Acidisarcina polymorpha: one gene and its partner. The protein of the gene in region 1 interacts with the protein of each later gene in a pairwise test. Links are inferred from orthologs where the notes say so. Each region holds a gene or a part of one and is shown on either strand. Other genes may lie near its edges. The genes, in order: priA and ACPOL_RS27115.

What was found.
Region 2: the proteins of priA (region 1) and ACPOL_RS27115 interact in binary tests that used the Escherichia coli proteins (3 or more experiments, as listed by UniProt). The link is inferred for Acidisarcina polymorpha from one-to-one orthologs.

The regions. Positions count from the first base shown.
Region 1 is NZ_CP030840.1:2,606,492-2,614,088, forward strand. What follows is about bases 4,410-7,487. They hold priA (replication restart helicase PriA), read right to left. Parts: upstream 7,152-7,487; coding sequence 4,668-7,151; downstream 4,410-4,667. Other genes in these bases: ACPOL_RS11210 (site-2 protease family protein), read left to right, coding at 4,410-4,573; ACPOL_RS11220 (uracil-DNA glycosylase), read right to left, coding at 7,202-7,487. In the rest of the region: ACPOL_RS11185 (sugar phosphate isomerase/epimerase family protein), read right to left, coding at 1-219; ACPOL_RS11190 (lysophospholipid acyltransferase family protein), read right to left, coding at 450-1,355; ACPOL_RS11195 (lipid-binding SYLF domain-containing protein), read right to left, coding at 1,478-2,164; dcd (dCTP deaminase), read right to left, coding at 2,496-3,050; ACPOL_RS11205 (HU family DNA-binding protein), read left to right, coding at 3,262-3,597; more of ACPOL_RS11210, read left to right, coding at 3,611-4,409; more of ACPOL_RS11220, read right to left, coding at 7,488-7,597.
Region 2 is NZ_CP030840.1:6,368,217-6,375,645, reverse strand. Bases 2,084-4,993 are described here. They hold ACPOL_RS27115 (single-stranded DNA-binding protein), read right to left. Parts: upstream 3,825-4,993; coding sequence 3,342-3,824; downstream 2,084-3,341. Other genes in these bases: ACPOL_RS27105 (zinc-dependent alcohol dehydrogenase), read left to right, coding at 4,525-4,993; ACPOL_RS27110 (TetR/AcrR family transcriptional regulator), read right to left, coding at 3,808-4,458; ACPOL_RS27120 (hypothetical protein), read left to right, coding at 2,370-3,296; cyaY (iron donor protein CyaY), read right to left, coding at 2,084-2,318. In the rest of the region: ACPOL_RS27140 (hypothetical protein), read left to right, coding at 94-333; ACPOL_RS27135 (GNAT family N-acetyltransferase), read left to right, coding at 446-751; ACPOL_RS27130 (hypothetical protein), read left to right, coding at 901-1,701; more of cyaY, read right to left, coding at 1,806-2,083; more of ACPOL_RS27105, read left to right, coding at 4,994-5,589; ACPOL_RS35095 (hypothetical protein), read right to left, coding at 5,617-5,943; ACPOL_RS27095 (DUF420 domain-containing protein), read right to left, coding at 5,977-6,531; ACPOL_RS27090 (ABC transporter permease), read right to left, coding at 6,544-7,365; ACPOL_RS27085 (ABC transporter ATP-binding protein), read right to left, coding at 7,369-7,429. UniProt on the Escherichia coli protein: Plays an important role in DNA replication, recombination and repair. Binds to ssDNA and to an array of partner proteins to recruit them to their sites of action during DNA metabolism. Acts as a sliding platform that migrates on DNA via reptation.

The DNA of each region.
Region 1 (7,597 bases):
CTCGATCCATTGCAGACCGAAATCTTTCGATACCACATAGCAGGCGTGGTCAAAATCCTGGGAGATTTCATCATTGATCACAGCCAGACGGAATGGACAACTTGTACCAGGTGACTCGCCTGCAGATGCCCGGCCGCGTGCGTGAGACGCGGATGGAAATCCTGAGATGAGGCCCGATGCTGCTAGCCCAGCTACAAACTCGCGACGGGTGGGGGACATCGATGGCTCCTGCACTTACTATGAAATGGCTTAGAGAGCGCCTGTAGATTGAGCGATCACCCTCTATCCGATCCTGGATGCACTCACGAAGCACGGCTTCTCTGTTGAAAGTAGCGCGCGACGCTGAGTTGATTCGCAAATCCCGGAAGTGAAAGGCTCACGCAATCGCAGGCGCCGCCCGAAAGCTCGAAACACCCAATGTAGTTCTTCGATAGCGGAAAATCAATTTTCTAAGGGGCGTAAATGGGCGGCTCGCCTTCCGGCCGAGTCTTCCAGCGGCGATGCAGCCATAGCCACTGTTCAGGATATTGGCGGATATATTGTTCCAGCACCTTGGTGAACATAGCGGTATTGGCGATGATGTTTGCCTCGTTGTCACCGGTACGAATCAGTTCCAGCGGTTCCCCGAAATGGAGGACGTAGCGCCGACTGGCCTCTTCCCACAGCAGGAATCCGGGAAGCACGACCGCGCCCGTCTTGAGGGCGACACGCGCCATCCCGGAAGCAGTGCAGGCTGGGGTTCCGAAGAAGTCCACGAAAAGCCCCTGCGGCGGAGTCATGTTGGTGTCCATGAGTATGCCCACGGTTTCGCCCTGGCGCATCGCGGAGATCAAACCGCGGGCGAAGTCATCTTTATGAACCACATTGTTCCCGTGAAGACAGCGGATGCTGTTGACCAGGCGATCGACGGCTTCGTTATCCAGCCGGCGGATCACCATACTCATCGGGTAGCCCATGAGCGAGTGGTAGAAGCTGGAAAGCTCCCAAGCGCCCAGATGGCCGGTAAGGATGAGAACCCCCTTCCCAGCATCGCGGGCCGCCAGATATCGTTCCAGCCCATCGTAGCTGAGGAAATTCCTGGTATTTTCTGGAGTGTACTTCCGCATCTGGCAGAATTCGGCAAGCAGCCAGCCTAGATTGCGATACTCTGCCCGAAGCAACCGAGTCATCTCGTAGCGGGAGAGCTGCGGAAAGGCAATTTGCAGGTTTCGGTAGCCGACTCGACGAAGACGGTGCAACAGGATATACGCCGCAGCGCCAATGCCGGCTCCCACGGCGCGGGCCGCATTGCGCGGCAACCAACCCAGGCAGCGGATCAACAGCAGGACGGCAACAAACTCAAGCTTTCTTCGCAATGCCTCGCTCGACCAATGCAAAGTGTAGCTCACAAACAGTCGCAGCTACACAGCCCTCCGCCAGACGGTAGCCGAAGCTACCTCTGGCGGATAAATGTCTGGGATTGTGCGGCGAGAAGAGACTACTGCTGAACGGAATGGAAGTACTTGGCTACGGTGCGGACGAAAGGCTTCGCGTCATCCGGCACGGGAACATTGCCCTTCAGGATGTCTTCGAAGGTGTGCCCTTCTCCGTAGAAGCTCTTGGTGTCGTCCATGCTCTGAGTCACGGATGCGCCGTTAAGGTCAATTCCGGCGAAGAGGCCCTTGCTACGGGAGTAGGTGAGGAGCTCGGCATTGAGCTTCCAATCGGTTGCAGCCTGGGAGTTACGTCCAACCGGGCCAGCCGAGGCAGCAGCGTCGCCGCCAATCTTGAACTTCGACTTGAGAAGATCCTGAAATCCCTTGTCATTCACGGCAACCAGGACGACGTCCGTCGATTGACCGCCAAGCTGCAGGCCAAAGGAGCCGCCACCCAGGGTAATAAAGACCGGAGCGCTCCAGCCCTGGCCAGTGCGGCAGGTGACTACTCCACGCCCATACTCCGCGCCGAAGATGAAGGCGCCCTTTTTGAGCCCAGGAATCACACCGATGCAGGTTGCTTGCTGCGCGATCTTATCCGGAATAGCGTTGTCCGGCACATCCATGATCTGCTTGATGGTGCTGGTGGCGGCTTGGATGCGGCTGTCCAATGTTGCCCGGTCGGTGGCGGCATTGGCAGACAACGTGACTGCCCCTAACAGGCAAAGTGATGTAAAAACCTTTTTCATGTGTTCCCCTATCTGCCGGTAGAGGTTTCTCTCCGGACTTGAACAACTCATTAAAGTTTTAAACACAGCAACAGGCGCCCCGCTGCGCGGAGCATAGCCAGTAACCCGTCAGATGCTGATTTTACCTGTAGGGTTGAGAAAAATCGCGATCAAAAGGCCTGAAGGGAGAACAAAAAAAATCGGGGTAGTAAACGCCTATACGGCGATCACTACCCCGTTCCCCAGATCTGCGTTGTTTCTAGTAACACTATGGGTCATAAGGCATGGTTACTGCAAGACACGAAAGTAACAATTTGCGGAATATTGATCTTTAGGCCGTAATGGGAATTCTTTATAGCTTCGGAAGTACAATGCCCTGCTGCTTCTGATATTTCCCTCTGCGATCAGCGTAGCTGACCTCGCAGACCTCATCTGACTGGAAAAAGAGGATCTGACACAAGCCTTCGTTGGCGTATACGCGCGCCGGCAAGGGCGTGGTATTGGATATCTCGAGGGTGACGAACCCCTCCCATTCCGGCTCGAACGGGGTGACATTGACGATGATGCCGCAGCGGGCATAGGTCGATTTGCCGACACAGATCGTCAGGACATCGCGGGGAATCCGAAAATATTCGACCGACCGTGCCAGGGCAAAAGAGTTTGGGGGGACCAGCACCGAATCCGACTGCACGGCGACGAACGACCGTTCGTCAAAGTCTTTCGGATCGATGATCGCGCTGTTGACGTTGGTGAATATTTTGAACTCGTCCGCTACCCGAAGGTCATAACCGTAGGAGGAGAGACCGTAGGAGATCACTCCTTCGCGGACCTGTTTTTCACTGAAAGGCTGGATCATCGAATGTTGCAAGGCTTGTTCGCGGATCCAACGGTCACTCTTAATGGACATTTCTCTCCCTGATTGCGCTTGGGGAACCGATGGCGCTGTTTTTTGCGACTAAAGGAAATCGCAGAATGATGGTCTGAAATCAGCATATTACGGGAGCGGCGATGCGTTGACAATGCTCAGCAAGCCCTCTAGCATCGGCTTAGAGCGGTCTCGGGGGGGTAGCTCCGGGCATTGCTCCAGGGTGGAGAGACGAACCCGCTGATTCTCCGAGGTGAGCGCGTTGATCAAGCAGGACATCATCCACAATGTGATCGAGCGGACCGGATTGCCGCGCAACAAAGCCGAAGCGGCGGTCGACACCGTATTTGAAAGTCTCAAAAAAGCGCTGGCCGGAGGCGATCGCATCGAACTCCGCGGTTTCGGCGTCTTCAATGTCAGACCTCGAAAGACGGGAATCGGACGGAATCCTCGCACCGGGGCGGAAGTCACGATAGCGCCGGGGAAGGCGGTCCGCTTCAAGCCGGGCAAAGAGTTGCACCTGAGTGATGCTCCCGTGACCGCCGACGTCGATGATGACGTTGACGACGAAGAAGACGATGACGATTAGATCCGTCGAGTAAGTGCTGGCTTTTCGACAACTCCTTCGACGGCTAAACCCGGCGCCGGTCTCTCGCCGACAGGCGGCATTGTCGATCCTGCTCGGGGTCGTGACGATAATCACCACTACGAGTACTGGCGCTCTCTACATGTGGAACTTCCGGAGGGGCATTCCGGCCTTTGCCACGGTTGGGGACTTTGTGCCGTTTATGTGGGTTTTCAAGCATCCGGGCGAACTGGCTGGCGGTTTGTCCTTCTCCCTGACCCTATTGGCAATTCTGCTGGCGCATGAATTTGGCCATTGGCTGCTCTGTGCGTACCACCGGGTTGTTGCTTCCTGGCCTTATCTGCTGCCTGCACCGACGCTGAGCGGCACGGCGGGCGCCGTGATCCGCATACGATTCGGCATTCCGTCGCTCGACGCGCTGATGGATGTGGGCATTGCGGGGCCGGTTGCCGGCTGTGTCGTGGCGATTCCTGCGACTCTGGTTGGTTTGCTGCTGTCGAAGACGGCGGCGGGACCGGTACAACCGGTACTGATCCAACTGAACGCTCCGCTGGCCATGAGGCTGTTATATGCACCAATGCGACTACTGGCGCCGTCGTTTCCTTCGCTGGACAACTTACTTTGGCATCCGGTCCTGATTGCCGCCTGGGTCGGCTTGTTCGTCACCTCTCTCAACTTGATTCCAGCCGGGCAGTTGGATGGCGGCCATGTTCTTTATGCGATTTCGCGGCGGTGGCACCGTTGGATCACGATCGCCGTTCCCGGACTGCTGCTGATTGCCGGTCTGACGTTGTGGGTGGGTTGGCTCTTGTGGGGCGTAATCCTGCTGATCCCGGCGATGCGGCATCCCTATGTTGCGGCGTATCCGGAGTTGAGCGGTAACCGTGGCCGCTTTGGATGGCTGGCAGTGTTGATGCTGGTGCTGACGTTCTTGCCTGCTCCTTTCGCTGACGCCGGGCTGCTGGGCTATCTGCGATGACAGAGATTGCAGGTTTGGATTGCAGATTTGCCTGATCGAGCAGTGCCGGCGCGACGTGCCCTGACTCGGCCTTTCCTGACTGGCCCTTAAGGATTTACATCAGATTGACGGCGTCAACGTCGACGATCAGGCCCCGCGACGGAATCTTGAGTACCTCGGCTCGAGCGAGAGCGGCGCGGAGAGTTCGGGCGAGCGTGGCGCGCTTCTCGGCTTTGATCACAAAATGAAAGCGATAGATGCGCTTCAAGCGACTGATGGGAGCAGTGGCCGGACCGAGGATTCTTACCCCCTCGAAGGCAGTGTTGGCAAACCATTGGCCAAGTTGCGAGGACCACGCCGCCGCTTCTTCAAGGCGCGGGCTTTGAACGATCAGATTGGCCAAGACGCTGAAGGGCGGATAATGCATCCAGCGACGAAACTGGAGTTCCTTTTCGGCGAACGCCTTGAAGTCGTGTGCCGCGGCCAGGCGGATGGCGTAATGGTCCGAATGATAGGTCTGGACGAGGACCCGCCCAGGAAGCTCGCCACGACCGGCGCGGCCGGAGACCTGGGTCAACAATTGAAAAACGCGTTCGGCGGCCCGAAAGTTGGGCAATCCTAAAGCGAAATCCGCGCCCACCACGCCGACCAGTGTCACCCCATGAATGTCATGGCCTTTGGCAATCATCTGGGTGCCGACGAGCAGGTTAATTTCGCCAGAGTGGAGGCGTTGAAGCAGGCGCTCCATGTCGTGGCGGCCGCGCACCGTGTCGCGGTCCATGCGGCCGATACGAGCGTGGGGGAAGATCTCCTGTAGACGCTGTTCGCCTTGCTGGGAGCCGGCGCCGAGAAAGTGCAGGTGTTCGCTTTCGCAGTCTGGGCAGACTTTAGGGACCGTCCGCTTATAGCCGCAATAGTGACATTGGAGACGCTGGCCGGTGGGGGATGGATCGGCATCGTCCAAGCTGGTTGCTCCGTGGGGCCGGTGGTAGGTGAGGGATATGGCGCAGTTCTCGCACTGCAGTTTTTCTCCACAGGCGCGGCATAAGACGACGAAGGAATAGCCCCGCCGATTGAGTAGGATGATCGCCTGTTCGCCTCGTTCCAGAGTGGCCTGCGTTTCCTCGATGAGCAGGCGGGAGAAGAGCTGTTCCTGCCCGGTTTCTTGAAACTCCTTGCGCATGTCGACGAGTTCGACGACCGGAAGCGGTCGATCGGCTACGCGCTGCGCCATCTCGATCAGCGCATATTTACCGGTCGTCGCATTGCGCCAGGACTCCAAAGAAGGCGTCGCGGAGCCAAGCACGACAACCGAGGAATCGAGTTTGGCGCGCATCACGGCCACATCCCGGGCGTGATAGCGGGGAGTTTCCTCCTGCTTGTAGGAGCTGTCATGCTCCTCATCGACGACGATGAGGCCGAGCCTGGTCACCGGCGCGAAGACCGCAGAGCGGGTGCCGACGACGATGCGGGCTTCTCCTGCCCGGATACGATGCCATTGCTCGGCGCGCTCCCCGGGGATAAGCGCGGAGTGGAGCAGGGCGACTTCGCTGCCGAATGCCGTGTAGAGCTGCGCGGCCATGGCGGGTGTGAGACCGATCTCGGGAACCAGTAGAATCGCAGAATAACCTGCGTCGAGCGCGGTTTGCATGGCGGCCAGGTAGACGGCGGTCTTTCCCGAGCCGGTGACTCCACGAAGCAAGGTTGGTTTGAAAACACCCGAGCCTATCGAGGCAGCGATCGCCTTGAAGGCGGCCTGCTGCGCGGGATTTAGCGTATGAACTAGGGCGCTGCCCATTGGCTGCATCGCGAGATGAAAGTCCGCGGGTCGTTCTTCGAGTCGAACTAATCCGCGGCGAACGAGCGAACCGAGGGTGGAGTCGGGAAGATCCAGACGGCGGAGCTCGGCAACGGGCATTTCGCCGCCGGCTCCGGCAAGCTCCGCAAGCAGGCATTGCTGATTCGCATTCAGCTTGGGGATCCGTACGTCGTGGAGTAGCACGGCGTAGCGGATGGTGCGGCGCGCATCGCGCTGGACGGCCGATGTTTCGCGGAGGAGCCATTTCTTGCGCAGCATGCTCCGCAAAAGATCGAGAGTGGCTCCGGTTGCAGTTCGCAGCTTGGAGACTCGCTCGGCTTGGCCAGCTTCGAGATAATTCAGTACATCGTATTCCACGTCCTGGTCTTCAGCCGACTTTCGACTGTGGCGGGAGGAGCCCTGATTGGCGCTGGCGTAGAGCACCTCGCGGCCTTTATCGGCAATGCGGTAAAGGATCTGGTGCTTCACTTCGGCCATTAAGGGGAGCATCGAGCGAAAGACTTCGCCGAGGGGCGCGAGGTAATAGCTGCTGATCCAGGCGGCGAGTTCCATCAGATCGGGGGCAAGCAAAGGCGCGCCATCGAGGACGGCGAGGATGGGCTTCGCTTCAACCGGCGGAGGCTCCTGGTGGATCCGGGTCACGATGCCAGTCAACTTCTCATTGCGGAAGGGAACGATGACGCGACAGCCGATCGCCGGCGGCTCTGCAGCCTCGCCGATCTTGTAGGTGAAGACACGATCGAGCGGGACGGGCAGAGCGACATCGCAGAATTGAAGCATGCGGGAAGCTACCAGTATCTCAGCTAGAGCGTTTTCACTTCCGGCGGGGTTCACGATCCGGCGCGTTTTGCTTTCAGGCCCAGCTCCGCCATGGCCATCTGTAGATCTTTCCACGCCTCTTTCTTTTGGGTGGGATCCCGCAACAGGTATGCGGGATGGTAGGTAACGATGAGCCTGGTTCCAAGCGCCTCGTGAATGCGCCCGCGCAGTACGCTGAGCGGACGCTTGATTCCTCCCAGCAGATAGGTCGCAGCGGTCGATCCAAGAGCAACCAGGATCTGGGGCCTAATCACACTAATTTGCTGAAACAGAAATGGCGTGCAGGTATTCGCTTCGACCGGTTCAGGAACCCGGTTCTGCGGCGGCCGGCACTTCACGATGTTGGCGATGTAGACTTCTTCCCGCTTCAGGCCCATGGCGTTGATCATGTTGTTCAAGAGTTGGCC
Region 2 (7,429 bases), 3.8 Mb from region 1 along the record:
GCAAGTGGTCGAGTAGTTAGAAGACGTCGCGGGTTTGGGTGACATCCAGTCTTGTGGATGCGTCCAATCGCTGGGGCGGCTGGCGGAGGAGAAATGCACGAATTCATCTCAAATTGGTCTGTAACGCTATACGCCTGGGCGCGAGCTGCGGTTGGGATTGTCCTATGGTTTTGGGTCATCAGCGGGGCTGTCTTCTGCCTTCGGTTCCTGGCCTTCGTGCTGCTGGATAGGAACAGCAGATCTTCGAAATTCGCGGCTGCATCGAACCTCGTCTCGTTCCCGATGGATCAGTTCGATGACAAGTCCCGTCAGTCTCCTGTATCTGGAGAGTAAAGGGTAATTCGCAGCTGCTCGGTCGGCTCCGCCGGCTGGTGTCATCGGCGGAGACGTGCCCTACCCTCTAGAAAGTCGATCCAAAGGCCGCTCCAGGTGCATCCCATAATGTATGAGCGCCGACTTTCCTGTTAAACATAATGAGCCGCAGAGCCGCTTTGAGGTCCTTCACGACGAAGGCACGTCGGTGCTCGATTATGAGCAAACCGGCGGCCAGCTAGTCCTTGTTCATACTGGCGTACCGCCGCCGCTCCAGGGACAAGGGATCGCTTCCAGCTTGGCCAAGGCAGCAGTCGAATATGCCCGGAGTCAGGGCATCAAGATCGTACCGCAATGTCCATTTGTGGCAGCCTACGTAGAGCGGCATCCGGAGTACGTCGACCTGGTAGATGCGAAACGGCCAGCTCATCTCGCTTAAGGCTCTGGCGTCCCTCTGCTTGAGGCCTTGGTGTCCCTCTGAATGGTCATAGATCGACGCGAATTGCTTGGAGAATTTAGATCAGCGATGTACAGTTTCATACAAAGTGATCAGCGGTAAGTCGAACGTCGTACTTACGAGGAAATGTCATGAAATCGAAGTTCGCTCTAGGTCTTGTGCTCCTCAGCCTGACTCTGGTTGGTTGCAAATCGAAGTCTGCGGAAAACAACGCCGCTCCCGCTCCGGATCAATCGGCTGCGGCTCCAGCCCCCGCTCCTGACCAAAGTGCAACCGCGGCGCCGACCCCTGCAGCTCCTGCACAGACCCCATCCGCGACACCGGCACCGTCTACGGCTCCTGTGCCGGCGGCAACGCCCGCACCCGCGACGGCTGCAGCGCCAGCTGCTCCTGCAGTGGCTCCGACCCCCCCGCCACCACCCCCTCCGCCGCCCGTCGTGCCAGCGGGAACCAGCTTGACCGTCCGTGTTTCCACCACCTTGGGTTCGAAGATCTCCCATCCAGGAGATGCTTTCCAGGGAACGCTCACCCACTCCATCCGGGTGAGAGGGGAGACCCTAATCCCCGCTGGTTCGACCGTGAACGGCGTGGTGGTTGACGCTAGAGAAAGAGGCAAGTTCAAGGGAGAAGGCGATCTGTCGATCCGCCTTACGTCGATTACCGTTCGCGGGCGTTCTTACCCGATCGAGACGGCCACCCTCGACCAGACTCTGAAGGGTAAGGGCAAAAGAACCGCAGTGACTACCGGCGGCGGCGCTGGTTTAGGCGCTCTCATCGGAGGTATCGCGGGTGGTGGGAAGGGAGCACTGATCGGCGCAGGCGCGGGTGCAGGCGCCGGAGTGCTTGGAGGAGCGTTCACCGGGAACAAGCAGATCGAGATCCCGGCTGAGACACCGCTCACCTTTACGCTCAGCTCGTCACTTCGTCTTTAGATTCCCCCCGGATCGAATCAGATCCAATAGCTTGCGAGCAGAAGAAACGCGCAGTTGCCAGAGTTCTGGCAATTGCGCGTTGTTTTTTGCAAGCCGGCAGATAGCTAGGTCAACACCACCGTATCTGAACCCAGATGCTGATTAATCAGCCTCGCCACCAAGGGTCGAAAACCAATATTGTCTTTTACCAGAACGAAGTCTCCCGCCTGCTCCGACCACTCAAGCTTGAAACTGGTGGAGAGGGCGGAGATCCAGATCTGGCGTACGGGTGCATTCGGGGTGATGACAAACTTCCCCGGGGGTTCCTCGAAGAGCACGTTCAAGGCGCCGCTATTCTCTTCCACCTCAAACTCTCCCCCCTCTTCCGCGGAGATCAAGCTTTTCTTCAGAGCTTCAAGGGCAGCATCGGCATGTCGGCGGAAAGTCAGTTCATCAAGCATAATGACAGTGTACCAACGCGCATCGCGGTTGACGCTGGGGCACATTCCGAGGCAAAATCCGGGAAGCGATGATCGAAAGCTCGTAAATTCAATCGAGATTTTGGATCCACTTGCCAGTGTGGGAACATCCCGGTTTTCACGCAAATTCACGCGGCGCTTGCTCTCCATGCCCCGCATTCGTGGCACTCTCCTTGCAGTGGTCTCAATTCTGGAGAGTTGGAGTAGACGATGCCAATGCGCGGTATCCTGACACTCGCAGCGATCGCCTTGACTTGTGGAGTCCCAGCTGCGCTCGCGGCTGACCCCTCGCCAAGTCCCGAGCAACTGATGCCTCCAGAACAGCTGATCAAGGATGTCGTCTTCAATGAGCTGAGCGACCACCAGCATCATGCTTTCTTTGAATACCTGGATTGCAAGCGAATCGGACAGCAAACCTTGGTGAAAGCCGAGGTGGAAACCCGGGGTGGGCGCGTCAATCGGATGCTGGAGCAAGATGGACATCCATTGACCGATGAAGAGCAGCGGGAAGAATCGCGGCGGCTACAGAATTTGCTTCATGATACGGGCCAGCAACAGAAGCTTCAGCGTGATTACCAGGGCGACGAAGACCGGATAGCGCGAATCATCGGCCTGCTCCCGGATGGATTTCTATATCGATACGATGGGATCGAGGGTGGGGAGATCAGGCTCAAATACCAGCCGAATCCTAGTTTCCGTCCTCCAACCTACGAAGCGCGGGTCTTTCATGGAATGGCGGGCACTCTGTGGATCGATCTGCGCGAGAAGCGACTACGCCGCCTTCAGGGCCAGCTTATAGCGAACGTTGACTTTGGCTATGGCCTCCTCGGCCGTCTCGATAAAGGCGGCACTTTCGATATGGAGCGCCTTGAAGTGACCACTGGCAATTGGAAGACGCGAGTGTTGAACGTACATATCAGCGGGCATGTCATCCTACTTAAAAATATTGGCAAGGATCAGGACGAAGTGCGGTCGGACTTCCGTCAGGTTCCTTCCAACCTGGACCTGCAGGGGGCAGAGGTTATGCTCAACCAGGTCCAGATACATGGCGGCCCCCCTGTCATCCAAACAGGCGCCGCAGCCAGCCTTGGGGGAGATGATCGTTCAAACTCTCCGGACGGTCTGGCTTTCAAGTAGCAGGGAAGTCTTTGTGGTAACTGACTTCAACGGTGCTTTCCGGCGCTAGAACGGGATGTCGTCGTCGGTGATCTCGGTTGAGTGGGCGTAATCGTCGGGCGAGCCTGACGGCCGCTGGTCGAACGAACTGCTGCTTGCAGCTGAACTGCTGGAGCGGGAGTAGTTGCCGCCGCTTCCCCCATCGCCCTCGCCGCGCCCGGAGAGAAGCGAGAGTTCGCTCATCACCACTTCGGTACGATAAACTTTCTTGCCGCTTTCCTTGTCGTCCCAGGAGCGAGTCGTAAGCCGCCCCTCCACGTAAAGCTTTGTGCCTTTTTTGACATAGTCGCGGATGATCTCGGCCAATCGCGCATAGGCGACCAGATTATGCCATTCGGTACGCTCCTGCCATTCGCCGCCCTTGTCCTTGAAACGCTCGGCTGTAGCGATTGAGAAGTTTGCTACTCCCTGACCGCTGGGCAGCATTTTGAACTCCGGGTCCTTGCCTACGTTGCCTAACAGAATTACTTTATTAACGCTCTTCGCCATGCTGACTCTCTTTTCGGTTAAAGGAGAGGATAGCAGAAAGCGGCGCGGCATCGCTGCCGCGAATGCCACCAAGAATCTGCCGGATGAGGCGAGTGGCAAATCTGGCATCGAGTGGAGCATGACGATTGAGGAGCCGGTACCACATGGCTCCGTAGAGGAGGTCGATCGTGACGTCGAGGTCAGTGTCGGCAGCGATCTCGCGTCGCTTCTGTCCAGCTTGAAGGATCGATCGCAGAGCCTCACGCCTGGTCGAGATGAATCTTTCCCGAAGCTCCGCCCCAAACTCCGGATTGGTCTGGCTCTCTGCCATTAAGGAAGCCATCGTAGCTCCCGCATGTGTCGAAGTCAGCGCTTTGAAGGTGTCGTTGAGGAAGGTATTTAAATCCGGCTCAAGCGCGCCGCTGTCCGGAGTCGGTACTGGACTTGGAGCGGCGCAGTAATAATCGAGCACAAGGTGGGCCTTTCCTGACCACCAGCGGTAAATGGTGGCTTTTCCGACGCCTGCCTCCCTGGCGACACCTTCGATCGAGAGCGCTGCATACCCATCTTTTGCGAGCAGTCTGCCAACCGCCCTGAGAATGAGGGTTTCGGAGCGCTGACTTCGCTGCCTGCCGTGCGTTATCAAAATTAACAATCCTCCGTGCAACTTAGACGATACGTATCGTCTCGAATAATCAGCGCGCCACCGGAGGGCGCCATCATGAAAGCAGTCTACCTCCAAGCGACCAATAAGCCTTTGCTTGTGAAAGATGTTCCTGAACCTCGACTCCGCGCTGGTGGCGCCATCGTCCAGGTGAAGAGCGCGCCCGTGCTTTCCTATATGCGTCAGGTGGTCACTGGCAAGCTGGGATACTCTATGCCTCTGCCCTTCATCCCCGGCAATGCCGGTATTGGTGAGGTAGTCGAAGTTGCCGACGACGTCTTCGACTTCAAACCGGGCCAGCTGGTGTTCATGGATCCATATGTAGGGTCACGGACGAATGGGGGCGAATATGACGACATTCTGATCGGTCTCACGGGTCTCTCCGCCGTCTCAGGCAGAATGTTCGATCTGTGGCATGACGGCACCTTCGCGGAACGAGCGCTCGTCCCGGCAGAGACACTCACGGTTTTCGATGAAGCCAAGAGCCTTGGTGCGGAGCGGCTGGCCGCGCTGACCCGGCTTGCGATTCCATACGGAGGCCTTTTAAAAACCGGTTTGCGAGCTGGAAAGACGATCATGATCGGAGGGGCGACCGGAAACATTGGTGCTGGCGCAGTGATGGTAGCGCTGGCCATGGGCGCGAGCAGGGTCATTGCTCTGGGCCGCGACAGCAAAGGCTTGGCCGAGCTGGAGGCGCTTGACTCCAGACGTGTGGTCGCAGTTGCGCTGGAGGGCGGCGATGTAGAGGCCCTGACGGCGCGGATTAAGGCGGCGGGGGGACCGATCGACACCTACTTCGACATGACGGGAGCGGCGCCGGATCCCACTCCGATCATGGCGGCGATCGGAGCTCTGCGGCGTGGCGGAACGGCTGTCTTTATGGGCGGGGTGCAGGCGACCCTGCCGATTCCTTACTCGCAGATCATGTTCAACGAACTAACGCTGCGGGGCAACTTCATGTATCCCCGCGAAGCTCCGGGGGATCTGCTGCAGATGGTCCTGGCCGGAACGCTGGACCTCTCGAAGATCAAGATCAAATCCTTCAGGCTCGATCAGATTGAAGAAGCTATCGATGACGCAAGTGCCGGGAAAGGATTGAACATGACGGTCGTCAAGCCGTGATCGAGATCCTTTTCGAATGTACGTGGTTTAGCGTCGTCGGTTGCGCAGCCACTTCAACGCTCCCAGCAGAAACAGCAGGAAGCCGAACGGCAGGCACATCATGGTCACGATGAGAGCCATCCAGCCGCTGTTGGTGTGCGGCCCCTGGGGACCAATGCCCCCGAAAACCGTCCTCGTCAGCAAGGCACATAGTATGCCGACGGCCAACGTTGATCCGCCCCACTTCAGCAGCTGGTGGGTGCCGTCGTCCGCAGAAGTTGGCGTGAGCCTCGCCGGCTTCTGCGCCAGCGCGTCAGCCTCTCTCCGGGCGTTCACTGGCGGTTTGATCGGCACGGGTTGGGTTGCAGGAGCCAAGGTTTTTCGCTGACCTTCTCTTTCTAATTTCGCTTACCTTGCCGCAACCAGCATCAGCCGCACGATCACTCCAGTCACCGAGACGTAGAGCCACAGCGGAAAGGTATACCTTGCTACACGGCGGTGCGCGGGAATTCTACCGCTCAGCGAAAGGTAGAACGTAATCAACACGACGGGAAGGGCGACGACGGCAAGCACGATATGGCTGATCAGCAGCGGTATGTAGATGTGGTAGACGGTGTCATGAACCGGGTATCTCTGGTCGCCATGCAGCGCGTGGTTCACGATGTAAGAGACGAGGAACAGCGATGAAAAGACAAATGCAGTCATCATGCTGGCGCGGTGGGCGGCAATCCGGCGATGCTTAATGAAATAGAAGCCAACCAGCAGGGCGACCGCGCTGAGACCGTTCAGCAGGGCATTCAGGTTCGGTAGAAAAGTGAATTGAGTTCCGTTGGCGTCGGCTGCCGGATGCACGTAGATCAGCCAGAACAGAAAGAGCGTGGCAACGGCGCTGACGGCAAGGATTACGGCTACGGGCGCCGTCGTGGTGTTCGTCGTAGGAGTGTTTGCTCGAGCGGCTTGCATGGTGGTGCTTCCTCAGGCTGCCGGTTGGTGGGTCCGCCGGTTCACGATCGCCCAGGAAGCGGCGAACGTCAACAGGCAGAAGCCAAGCGTGACGGCAAGGTTGGTGGTCAAAGAAAAATCGGTGGCGGCGGTCGGGAAAAGCGCATTCCGCAATGCGTCCACGCCATAGCTGAGGGGATTGAGGCGCATACAGAGGCGCAGCCATCCCGAGGCTCCACTGGCGGGGAAGAGCGCGCCAGAGAGCATCCACAGCGGCAGCAGGATGATGTTCACGATCGCATGGAAAGCCTGAGTTGAATCCATCGGCCACGCGACCGCAAAGCCCAGGGCGGTCAGCTCAAAGCTGATCATCACGATGACCAGAATAGCCACGCCAACCGAGGCAAAGGTGGGATGAACGCCGACAAAGGGAGCGAAGACCAGAAAGACAATTCCCTGAATCGCTGCCAGGCTTGCGCCGCCGAGGACCTTGCCTAGAACGATCGCCGAACGCCTGACCGGTGCGGCCAGCACGGATAGCAGAAATCCCTCATTGCGGTCCTGGATCAGAGACATCATGCTGAAGATCGCCGTAAAAAGCACGATCATCGCGACCGAACCAGGAAAGAAGTAGCCGAGGTAGTGCCCGGAGCTGCTTCCCGATTGGAAGCTATGGGCAAAGCCTGAGCCAAGCACCAGCCAGAAGATCAATGGGGAGGCGATCACGCCCACAACGCGGGCTTTTTGCCGATAAAAACGAACAATCTCGCGCTGCCAGAGCGAATAGGCGGGTAGCCAAACGCCGGGCTTCGCGGTGTTCGCAAGTCGAGGTGCGGTCGCGGTCATGGTCGCCATAACTTAATGCCCCTTTCCGGCGCGGGAACTCTGCACCGGCGCGAGATCTCCAGCGGCGACATCA